DNA from 3 places in the Paenibacillus sp. 7516 genome. Region 2 is predicted to be linked to each of the others. Evidence: riboswitches for the same ligand, from Rfam matches in the RefSeq annotation. Region 2 holds a riboswitch; each other region holds the start of a gene.
The links. A riboswitch is a leader RNA that binds a small molecule or an ion and turns the genes downstream of it on or off. The one in region 2 is predicted to bind thiamine pyrophosphate.

Region 1 (3,222 bases), on a different contig from region 2:
GACGTTTTAAAAGATGCCTTCCTTCCCCTGCTTGAGCTGGAAAAGGAAATGATGGCCATTACTGACCAGATGGCTGATGCAGATCCAGACCAGCTTGAAAAATTGCTGGAAGAAATGGGTGAAATCCAGGAGCAGCTTGAGCAGGGCGATTTTTATTTGATTGATGTAAAAGTGGAAGAAATGGCGAATGGCCTCGGATTATCCGCTATTGGGCTTGATCGTGACGTTGCTGCTCTAAGCGGGGGACAACGAACCAAAGTATTGCTCGCCAAGTTGCTGCTCGAGAAACCGACGGCTCTTTTGCTGGACGAGCCAACCAACTACCTGGACGTAGAACACATCGAATGGTTAACACGATATTTAAAAGATTATCCTTATGCATTCATCCTGATTTCGCATGATACGGAGTTCATGAATGAAGTCGTTAACGTCATTTACCATCTGGAATTTGCTAAATTGACGCGTTATGCTGCCAACTACAATAAGTTTCTCGAAATGGCCGATATGCAAAAAGCTCAACATATCGATGCCTATGAGAAACAGCAGGAATATATTAAGAAACAGGAAGATTTCATTCAGCGTAACAAGGCAAGAGCCTCCACTTCCGGACGTGCCAAAAGCCGCGAGAAGCAGCTGGGCAAGATTGAACGAATCGATCGCCCAGATGAAGCGGCAAAACCGACATTTAAATTCAAAGATGCCCGTGCCAGCAGCAAAACAGTATTCGAGGGAATTGATTTTGAGATTGGTTATTCCTACCCTTTGCTGCCTAAAATGACAATGACAATCGAACGTGGTGAGAAGATAGCCATTGTTGGATGTAATGGTGTAGGTAAGTCGACGCTGCTTAAAACCATCTTGGGGAAAATACCTCCGATTAGCGGTAAAACGTTCCTGGGGGATTATCTGGAGACGGCTTATTTTGAACAGGAAGTCCGTGCTGGCAATATTACGCCGATTGAAGATGTGTGGAACGAATTCTCCCATCTGACACAGAACGAAGTACGAGGACATCTGGCACGCTGCGGTTTGAAAAACGAGCACATCACTCGTCCGCTGAGTGCGCTTAGCGGAGGAGAACAAGCGAAAGTTCGCTTGTGCAAGCTTCTGATGCGTGAAAGCAATTGGATCCTGTTTGATGAACCGACAAACCACCTGGATGTTACAGCAAAAGCGGAACTAAAACGAGCCCTGCAAGAGTTTAAAGGTACAGTATTGCTCGTTTCCCATGAACCTGAATTTTATCAGGATTGGGTCACCAAAACATGGGACGTCGAAGCCTGGTCTGAAAAAAACTAGTTGTTGCGGAGCAATGAAGTGCTCTACAATCAAAACCTTCATCAACATTAGATTAAAAAATCAACGGTGACAAAAAAAGGTGTCTATGGTAACATAGGCTACAACTTCATACGATCACTAGGGGGGCCGCTCGTTGCGGCTGAGATGGAATAATGCGATTCCGGACCCTTTGCACCTGATCTGGATTATACCAGCGTAGGGAAGTGGCGCGTTTTAGTTAATGATATGGGCCAATTAATATTCGATATTATAGCGAATGTAGATGCTCACAAGTGGAACATGAAGGTATCTCGTATATATCAAGGCTATGGTTTAATAGCTTGTATACCTGACAACTGGCATGTAAAGCTCATTTAACTAACTGACATGTTATCGCGGCCACTCCCTACGGGAGTGGCTTTTTTGTGCTTACATATTGACGGCAGGGAAGGTGAAACCAAACGGATATCTCTAGGAAACTTATGAATTCATTATCGTTTGAACTGCATGCTGTTTCGCCGGGCATAGGGGATGAACAACGTTTTGTGAAGATGGCAGCGGATGCATGGCCCTGGCTTGACTATATCCACATTCGGGAGAAGCATCTAACGACCGAACAAAAAATTCAATGGGCGTATAGTTTGCTGTATGCAGGAATTCCATCTGATAGGATCGTGATCAATGGTCTTAGTGATCTGGATGATTTGGAAAAACATGTATTATTTCAGGGGGTTCATTGGGGTCAGTCCAATATGGCGAATATTCAAGGCAGCAGCCTGAACAAAAGCTATCGACTTCGTCTCGGCATTTCTGTTCATTGTCTTCACGAAGCTAGAGAAGCTGAAGAACGCGGAGCAGATTACCTCTTTTATGGTCATGTATTTTCCTCCAGCAGCAAACCTGGGATCAAGCCGAGAGGGCTAGTTGCACTGTCTGAAATATGCTCATCTGTTTCCATCCCCGTAATTGCCATTGGCGGTATTGGACCGGCAAACATAGCAGCTGTACGTGCAGCTGGAGCAAGTGGTGCCGCAGTAATATCTTCTATATGGGCCAGTGATAATCCCGAACGCTCAGCAGCAGCCTTGAGGCGGACTGTTGAACGATAGAAATTAAGAATAAATCACGGAGGTGAATGAATGAGCGGAGAAGCAAGAGGCCGAAGACGAAGTGGCAGCCTTTACCGAAATGGAGCAGCTTTTACGACCCAAATACGTGGAGAAATTCGTGGCAAGCTTCATGCGGAAACGATTGTTGTGGGAGGCGGCGTTATAGGTTGTGCCATCGCGTATGAGCTAGCTTCACGAGGTAAGGAAGTGATTTTGATCGAGCGTGCGCGTATTGCAAGTGAGACATCTTCTGCCGCAGCGGGCATGTTAGCTGCAGACAGCGAGTCGTTTCATACTACTGTGATGTCAAAGCTAGCATATGAAAGTAGAAAACGACTGCATCAGCAAAAAGAACAGCTTCAACGACTAAGCGGCATCGAAATTGGCCTGCAGCAGAATGGATTTATTACACCATTTCGGAATGAAGACGAGATGATAAAGTATAGTGATACCAGAAGAAGTACAGATTTGCTTACAGAGAAAATATGGTGGGATCATTCCAATCTTCAACGTGAAGCTCCATGGATAAGCAAGGAAACTTTCGGAGCTCTATATAGGGCTTCAGAAAGCGAGCTTCTTCCTGTCAATTTGACACGTGCCTATGCGAGGGCAGCTCAGACAATGGGAGTCAAAGTATTCGAAGGAGTACAGAATGTAAGTCTAACTGCGGATTCGAGTGGAATCCAGGGTGTGGAAACGTCGATTGGAAGATTAACGTGTAAGCATGTTGTTGTCGCAGCTGGATTACAAGGTGGAGAGATGTTGAAACAGGTGGGTCTTAATCTGCCCACTCTTCCGGTGAAAGGTGAAATTGCAGCAATTCAATATGCGAAAC
Region 2 (3,222 bases):
AGCTAGCTCCAACATAGAAATATCCGGAAGTTTACATTTCTTATCAACGAAGCTAAAGGATTACAACCAAAAAGCCGTTCTTCTCCCAGTAGTGGAGAGAACGGCTTTTAGTTATCTTAGGCTGCTTAAATTGCGCTGTAACGAGCTTAGGATCGAGTCCGGTATTCCTCAGCCTTCTCCTGCATCCCGGCTGCTACAGCCTCATTCTCGGACAAGCCCTTGTCTGCGGCAAAGGCACGAATATCCTGCGTAATGCGCATGCTGCAAAATTTAGGCCCACACATGGAGCAGAAATGGGCCTCCTTGGCCCCTTCAGCCGGAAGGGTCTCATCGTGATAGGATAGCGCACGTTCCGGATCCAGTGACAGGTTGAACTGATCCCGCCAGCGGAATTCGAAGCGGGCCTTCGACAGCGCGTCATCCCGGCGCTGTGCACGCGGATGGCCTTTGGCCAGATCAGCGGCATGTGCCGCAATCTTGTAGGCAATAACGCCTTCCCGAACATCATCCTTGTTCGGCAGGCCCAAGTGTTCCTTTGGTGTCACATAGCAGAGCATCGACGTTCCGAACCAGCCGATCATCGCCGCTCCAATGGCTGAGGTAATATGGTCATAGCCTGGTGCAATATCGGTTGTCAGCGGACCGAGTGTATAGAATGGTGCCTCCTTGCAGATCTCCATCTGAAGGTCGACATTCTCCTTGATCTTATGCATCGGCACATGTCCTGGCCCCTCAATCATCACCTGCACATCATGCTTCCATGCAATCTGTGTCAGTTCACCGAGCGTAGCTAGTTCAGCCATCTGGGCTTCGTCATTGGCATCATAGATGCTGCCCGGGCGGAGTCCATCTCCGAGAGAGAAGGCTACATCATACCTTTTCATGATTTCACAGATTTCCTCAAAATGCGTGTACAAAAAGTTCTCCTGATGATGTGCAAGGCACCATGCCGCCATAATGGAACCACCTCTTGAAACAATGCCGGTCATCCGTTTGGCCGTCATCGGTATGTAACGCAGCAGCACGCCTGCATGGATCGTAAAGTAATCCACACCCTGCTCTGCCTGCTCAATGAGCGTATCCCGGTACAACTCCCAGGTAAGTGCCTCGGCTTCGCCATTCACCTTCTCCAGCGCCTGATACAGCGGCACCGTCCCAATCGGTACCGGGGAATTACGGATGATCCACTCCCGGGTGGTATGGATATCCTTGCCTGTGGAAAGATCCATTACCGTATCGGACCCCCATCGTACCGCCCAAGTCATTTTCTCCACTTCTTCTTCAATCGAAGAGGATACGGCAGAGTTGCCAATATTCGCGTTGATCTTCACGTGGAAATGACGTCCGATCAGCATCGGTTCGCTCTCCGGATGATTGATATTCGATGGCAGAATGGCCCTGCCGCTCGCCAGCTCTTGCCGGACGAATTCCGGCTCCACGCCCTCACGGATAGCAGCAAACTCCATCTCAGGCGTAATGATGCCCTGCCTCGCATAATGCATCTGAGTGACACAGCGTCCGGATTGTGCACGCAGCGGTTTGCCGCGGAGGCCTGGATATTCTTCAGCTCCGGTTCTCTTCCCTCCTGGCTTAAGCCCGTTATCCTCCGGTTTGACGGTACGTCCCTGGTACGCCTCTACATCGTTACGTTCTGTGATCCAGCGTGCACGCAAAGCGGGCAGACCTGCCCGGATATCGGCGTGAAATCCGGGATCCGTCATAGGGCCGCTCGTATCGTACACGCGAAGTGGCTCGTTATGCTCCACCCCTTGGGGTGTATTCGTGTCATGAAGGGCAATTTCACGCTCGGGTACTGCAATGTCCGGACGCGAGCCCTGAATGTAAACTTTGCGGCTGCCGGGAAACGGTTGGACCCGTCCCGCCACCACTGCTCCCTTTTCCAATCCCTGTCCTGAATGTTCCTGTACCGTTGTTCTGTTGTTTGTATTCATCGCTACCTCTTCCTCCTCGTTGGTCGTCCCATGGATGGGCCAGTTTGATTGCTCGTGCACCCGTTCCATATCATCCACGCATAGGCAAGAAAAGAGCGGCCAACTTCCGAAGAAAGAACATTACAGCGGCATAGCTCAGACCGAATCTGGCCTTGGCATAAGTGGGTTATACCCAACTCCAGCTCCCCCGCAAAAGAAGATACCCCCCCTCTGCTGCGGATGATCGCTTGACACTGTATATAAAAAAGCCGGTTCCCGAGGGAACCGGCTTATGTCCATCACCCATAACAAGCAAGCCTGATGCCAAGCTCCTACAAGTGGAGACATGCCAAAGGCTAGATTATGCAGGTGTTCGTGGTTATATCGCCGATTACTTCCCTACGCTGGTATGATCCAGATCAGGTGCAAAGGGTCCGGAATCTCTTGCGATCCCGTCTCAGTCCGGACAATTCGGACTCCCCTAGTAACGTTACAAGTTGCGGTATGTGTACCGCAGTTCCATATTCAATTCATTCCAGCCCCGTCGGGCTGTCCATTACAGACTAGCGCAAGCTCATCAGAAAAACAACCCTTTATATTCCATTGCATGCCGGATCAGGACAACATGAGGCCCATCTGCGCGGCCGCTTCCTTCAGTACAGGTGCATATTCGTGCAAAGTTTCCTGGGACAGGCGGCTAACAGGACCGGATACGGAGAGCGCTGCAGCAATATTCCCCTTCCGATCCATAATGGGCACCGATACTGCAGCCGCTCCAGGCTCACGTTCTTCGTAGCTGGTCGCATATCCATTCTCCCGGATATCTCCCATCTGTGCCAGGTAAACTTCGGGATCGATAAATACGGGCCATTCCGGGCCATTCATCAGTTCCTCCCGGTCTTCTTCCGTCGCAAATGCCATGAGTACCTTGCTGGATGCCCCTACGGAAAGGGGAAGACGTACGCCAACCGGAGCCACCCGCCGAATGGCCTGATCACTCTGAACAGCCTGAATACGGATACGTTCACTGCCGTCCCGCAGGTACAGACTGACCGTTTCTCCCAATCGATCTCTGAGCCGCTCCATTGCAGGAAGCAGCAAAATGGCAGGGTCATCACTGCGGGACATATGAGCAGACAGCTCCCAGATCCGAATGCCCAGCCTGTATTTCTCAGTGGCCGCATCGCGAATGACGAAACCCTTCTCCTCCAGCGTCGCCATCAGACGATGAACCGTACTTTTGTGCAAACCAATCTGGCTCGCAATTTCCGTGAGTCCCAGATCGCTCCGT
Region 3 (3,222 bases), on a different contig from region 2:
GGCAGGCATCTGAATGTCCACATCGAGACCTTGGTCTGCAAAATATCCCTTTTCCTGTGCTGCATATATAAAGGAATGGACTGCGTTCGGATACCAGTCAAGCATGATGGACAATGAATCATGGTCACCAGACGACGATCCGGTTGTTGTTGAATCTGTGCCCTGTATCTGGGGATCGGGATCGGACGATGAGGGCTTGGCACCTGTATTGCCACAACCGCTGACGATCAGCAATAAACAGATGAGGGCAGGAAGCAGGATGTGAATGATTTTCTTTTTTCTCATGGATAAATGAGCCTCGTTTCGTTCATTTTTGTTTGGTTCCAATTGCTGATATGTTCCAAAGAGATCGACAGGAAGGAGCAGCACTTGTTATCTCATTGCGATTGCCTTTTCATCGACGTTCCTCTGCGTGCATGGTCTGCATTCCGCTTCAATCCGAGGGTTCGCTCCAGCCAGGCAATAAGCACGAACAGACCGATGCCCAGCAAGGATAACAGCAGAATGGAGGCAAACATCGCATCCGTATTCATGTTGCTTGACATTCTGCGGCTGAAATAACCAAGACCTTTGCTGCCTCCGAGCCATTCGCCAATGGTTGCGCCGACCACGCAGTACACCACTGACATCTTCAATCCTGAAAAGAAAGAGGGGAGCGCAAGAGGTACCTGAAGCTTGCGGAACAGATCCCACTTGCTTGCTCCCATGGTCATCAGCAGTTCGCGCTGTTCCGGGTCGCCTTGACGGAGACCATCATAGGTGCTGACCACAATCGGGAAGAATGCGATCAGAAACACCACAGCGACTTTGCTCCAGAGTGTGTAGCCAAACCACAGAATGAATACAGGAGACAGGGCAATCAGTGGAATCGTCTGGCTGATTACGATGAAAGGGTACAGCGCCTTTTCAATCGAAGGGCTGAGGTGCATGCCCGCTGCCAGAGCGCTTCCGGCCACGATGGACAAGCCGAAGCCAACTGCTACCTCCATCAATGTGGCAGGTAGATGGGTTCCGAGGAGCAGACGCCGATACTCAACTAGAGAACTTACTATCGATGTAGGTGCAGGGATAATGAAAGATGGAACCCAGCCTAATCGAACGATGCATTCCCAGCTGGCAAGCATCAGGAGGAGAAGCGCAGCGAACAGGCCATAGCGGGCAAACCATCTGCTGACATTAAAGCTTCGCATGTAGTTGTTCCTCCAACCGTTGTCGCATCTGTATAAGATCCGGATCATAGACCATGCCCGAATGTCTCGGACGGGGCAGAGGCACCGTCATGTCCAGCAGCTGCCGACCGCCAGGAGTTAGTAGGATAATCCGGTCACTTAATAAAAGGGCTTCTTCAATATCATGCGTGATGAACAGCACCGTTTTGCCGAGGCCTTCCCACAATTCAAGCAGCCAGCGATGCATCTCCCGCTTGGTCATGGCGTCAAGCGCGCCGAAGGGCTCGTCCAGCAGCATCAGCTGTCCTCCCGTCAGCAAGGTGCGCAGCAGGGCGACCCGCTGCTTCATGCCGCCGGACAGTGCGTCCGGGTAGGCATTCTCATAGCCGGATAAGCCGAATCTGTCGAGTCCGGCCATAATGTCAGTGCGCAGCTTCATCTTGTCCTGCTTCCTCGGAGCAAGCTCCGAGGGAAGCAGGCAGTTCTCCATAACCGTCCGCCAGGATAACAGCAAATCCTTCTGCGGCATGTAGGCAACCCGCCCGAGTCGTTGTCCTGACGGCACCCCAGCAATTTCGATCGTGCCATCTGTCGGTTCAAGCAAACCTGCCAGCAGCTTGAAGAGCGTGCTCTTGCCCGATCCGCTGGAGCCGATCAGCGAGACGAATTCTCCCTTTTTTACACACATCGACACCTTGGAGAGCACGGGGGAATGTCTCTGATCCGGAAAAGTGAAGGTCATGTTGTTAATCTGTACATCGTTGCTCATCTGGTTCCTTGACCCCCTTGGAATAAAAACTGCCTGAACGGAAATGCACGTTGTTTGCGATCTGTATTTAAGTAAACGCGAAAAAGCCCGCCCATTTCCGGAGAAATGAGTGGGCCTGTTAAGTTCAACCGACATTCATGTTCATATGAATATGAAAAAAATCCGTTAACTGAAAGTCCGCTCCACTTCCCTCCGCTGGTATGATCCAGATCAGGTTCAAAGGGTCCGAATACATTCATTCGTCTCAGCCGCAAGGCTCCCCTAGTGCAATCGTTCAAGATATGCAGTTGTGTACACAGCATATATCACATTCACGCGAGATGTAAAGAGGGCGGCTTAAAAGAAGTGTGCGTAAAGAAGTTAGGAAAGTAACCTATTCTAATTGTTTGAATGTAACAGTGAATCAAGCTCACCGATCAGACGGGCAATCTGCTCAGGTGTGCCAATCGTAATCCGAAGCCAGGTAGGCATACCGAATTCGGCACCGCCGCGGACAGAGATGCCTCTGTTCAACAATTCTTTGGTAATCGGGCCGCTATCCTGCAACAGATCCACCATGATGAAATTGGTTTCGGAAGGGATGTAGGGTAATTTCCACTGATCAAAGGATTGCGTTAACGTTTCCCGTCCCTGACGATTGTAGTGCAGGCAATGAGAAACAAATTCATGATCATCCAGGCTGGCCGAAGCAGCGGCTTGGGATGCGGCTGTCAGACTGATGGGCAGCTTGACCCGGTTAATGCCTTCAATGATGCTTTCATTCGCGATGCCATATCCAATTCGCAGGCCGGCCAGTCCATATATTTTGGAGAAGGTCCGCAGAATAATCAGATTATTATACTGCTCCAGCAGCTTAACCGTATCAGGGTAATCCTCACTTTCCGCGAATTCATAATACGCTTCGTCCAGGACAACCACGACATGGGAGGGCACATATTCGAGTAAACCAAGCAGGGCATCTGCCGTGAAAATGGTTCCGGTTGGATTATTCGGATTGCACAGCCAGATGATTCGGGTAGAAGCATTGATCCGCTGCCGGAATTGCTCCAGGTCCAGTGAATGGTTGACCAAAGGCACTTCATGAATAGCCCCGCCTGCAAGCAGCGTAGCGCCCTTATACCAGTTAAAGGAGGGGACCGGAATGAGTGATTCCTCGCCGGGATTAAGATAGGCTTGAGCGGTAAGGGTTAGGAGCTCGAATGATCCACTGCCAAATACCAGTTGGGAGGTACGCACACCCAGACGTTCCGCAAGTTTGTCACGCAGCAGTTGGCTGGAACCGTC

Region 1: it holds a riboswitch for thiamine pyrophosphate, as region 2 does, so the genes downstream of both, CHI14_RS00535 (thiamine phosphate synthase) here and thiC (phosphomethylpyrimidine synthase ThiC) in region 2, are expected to answer to the same signal.
Region 3: it holds a riboswitch for thiamine pyrophosphate, as region 2 does, so the genes downstream of both, CHI14_RS11665 (ABC transporter ATP-binding protein) here and thiC (phosphomethylpyrimidine synthase ThiC) in region 2, are expected to answer to the same signal.

Annotation. Positions count from the first base shown of each region.
Region 1 is NZ_NPBI01000002.1:95,652-98,873, forward strand. It holds gene CHI14_RS00530 (ABC-F family ATP-binding cassette domain-containing protein) at 1-1,299, shown strand, start outside; TPP riboswitch at 1,409-1,518, shown strand; gene CHI14_RS00535 (thiamine phosphate synthase) at 1,761-2,387, shown strand; gene thiO (glycine oxidase ThiO) at 2,418-3,222, shown strand, end outside.
Region 2 is NZ_NPBI01000041.1:64,092-67,313, forward strand. It holds gene thiC (phosphomethylpyrimidine synthase ThiC) at 147-2,021, opposite strand; TPP riboswitch at 2,311-2,424, opposite strand; gene CHI14_RS27520 (IclR family transcriptional regulator) at 2,547-3,222, opposite strand, start outside.
Region 3 is NZ_NPBI01000012.1:85,258-88,479, forward strand. It holds gene CHI14_RS11655 (ABC transporter substrate-binding protein) at 1-285, opposite strand, end outside; gene CHI14_RS11660 (ABC transporter permease) at 378-1,190, opposite strand; gene CHI14_RS11665 (ABC transporter ATP-binding protein) at 1,177-1,938, opposite strand; TPP riboswitch at 2,109-2,211, opposite strand; gene hisC (histidinol-phosphate transaminase) at 2,317-3,222, opposite strand, start outside.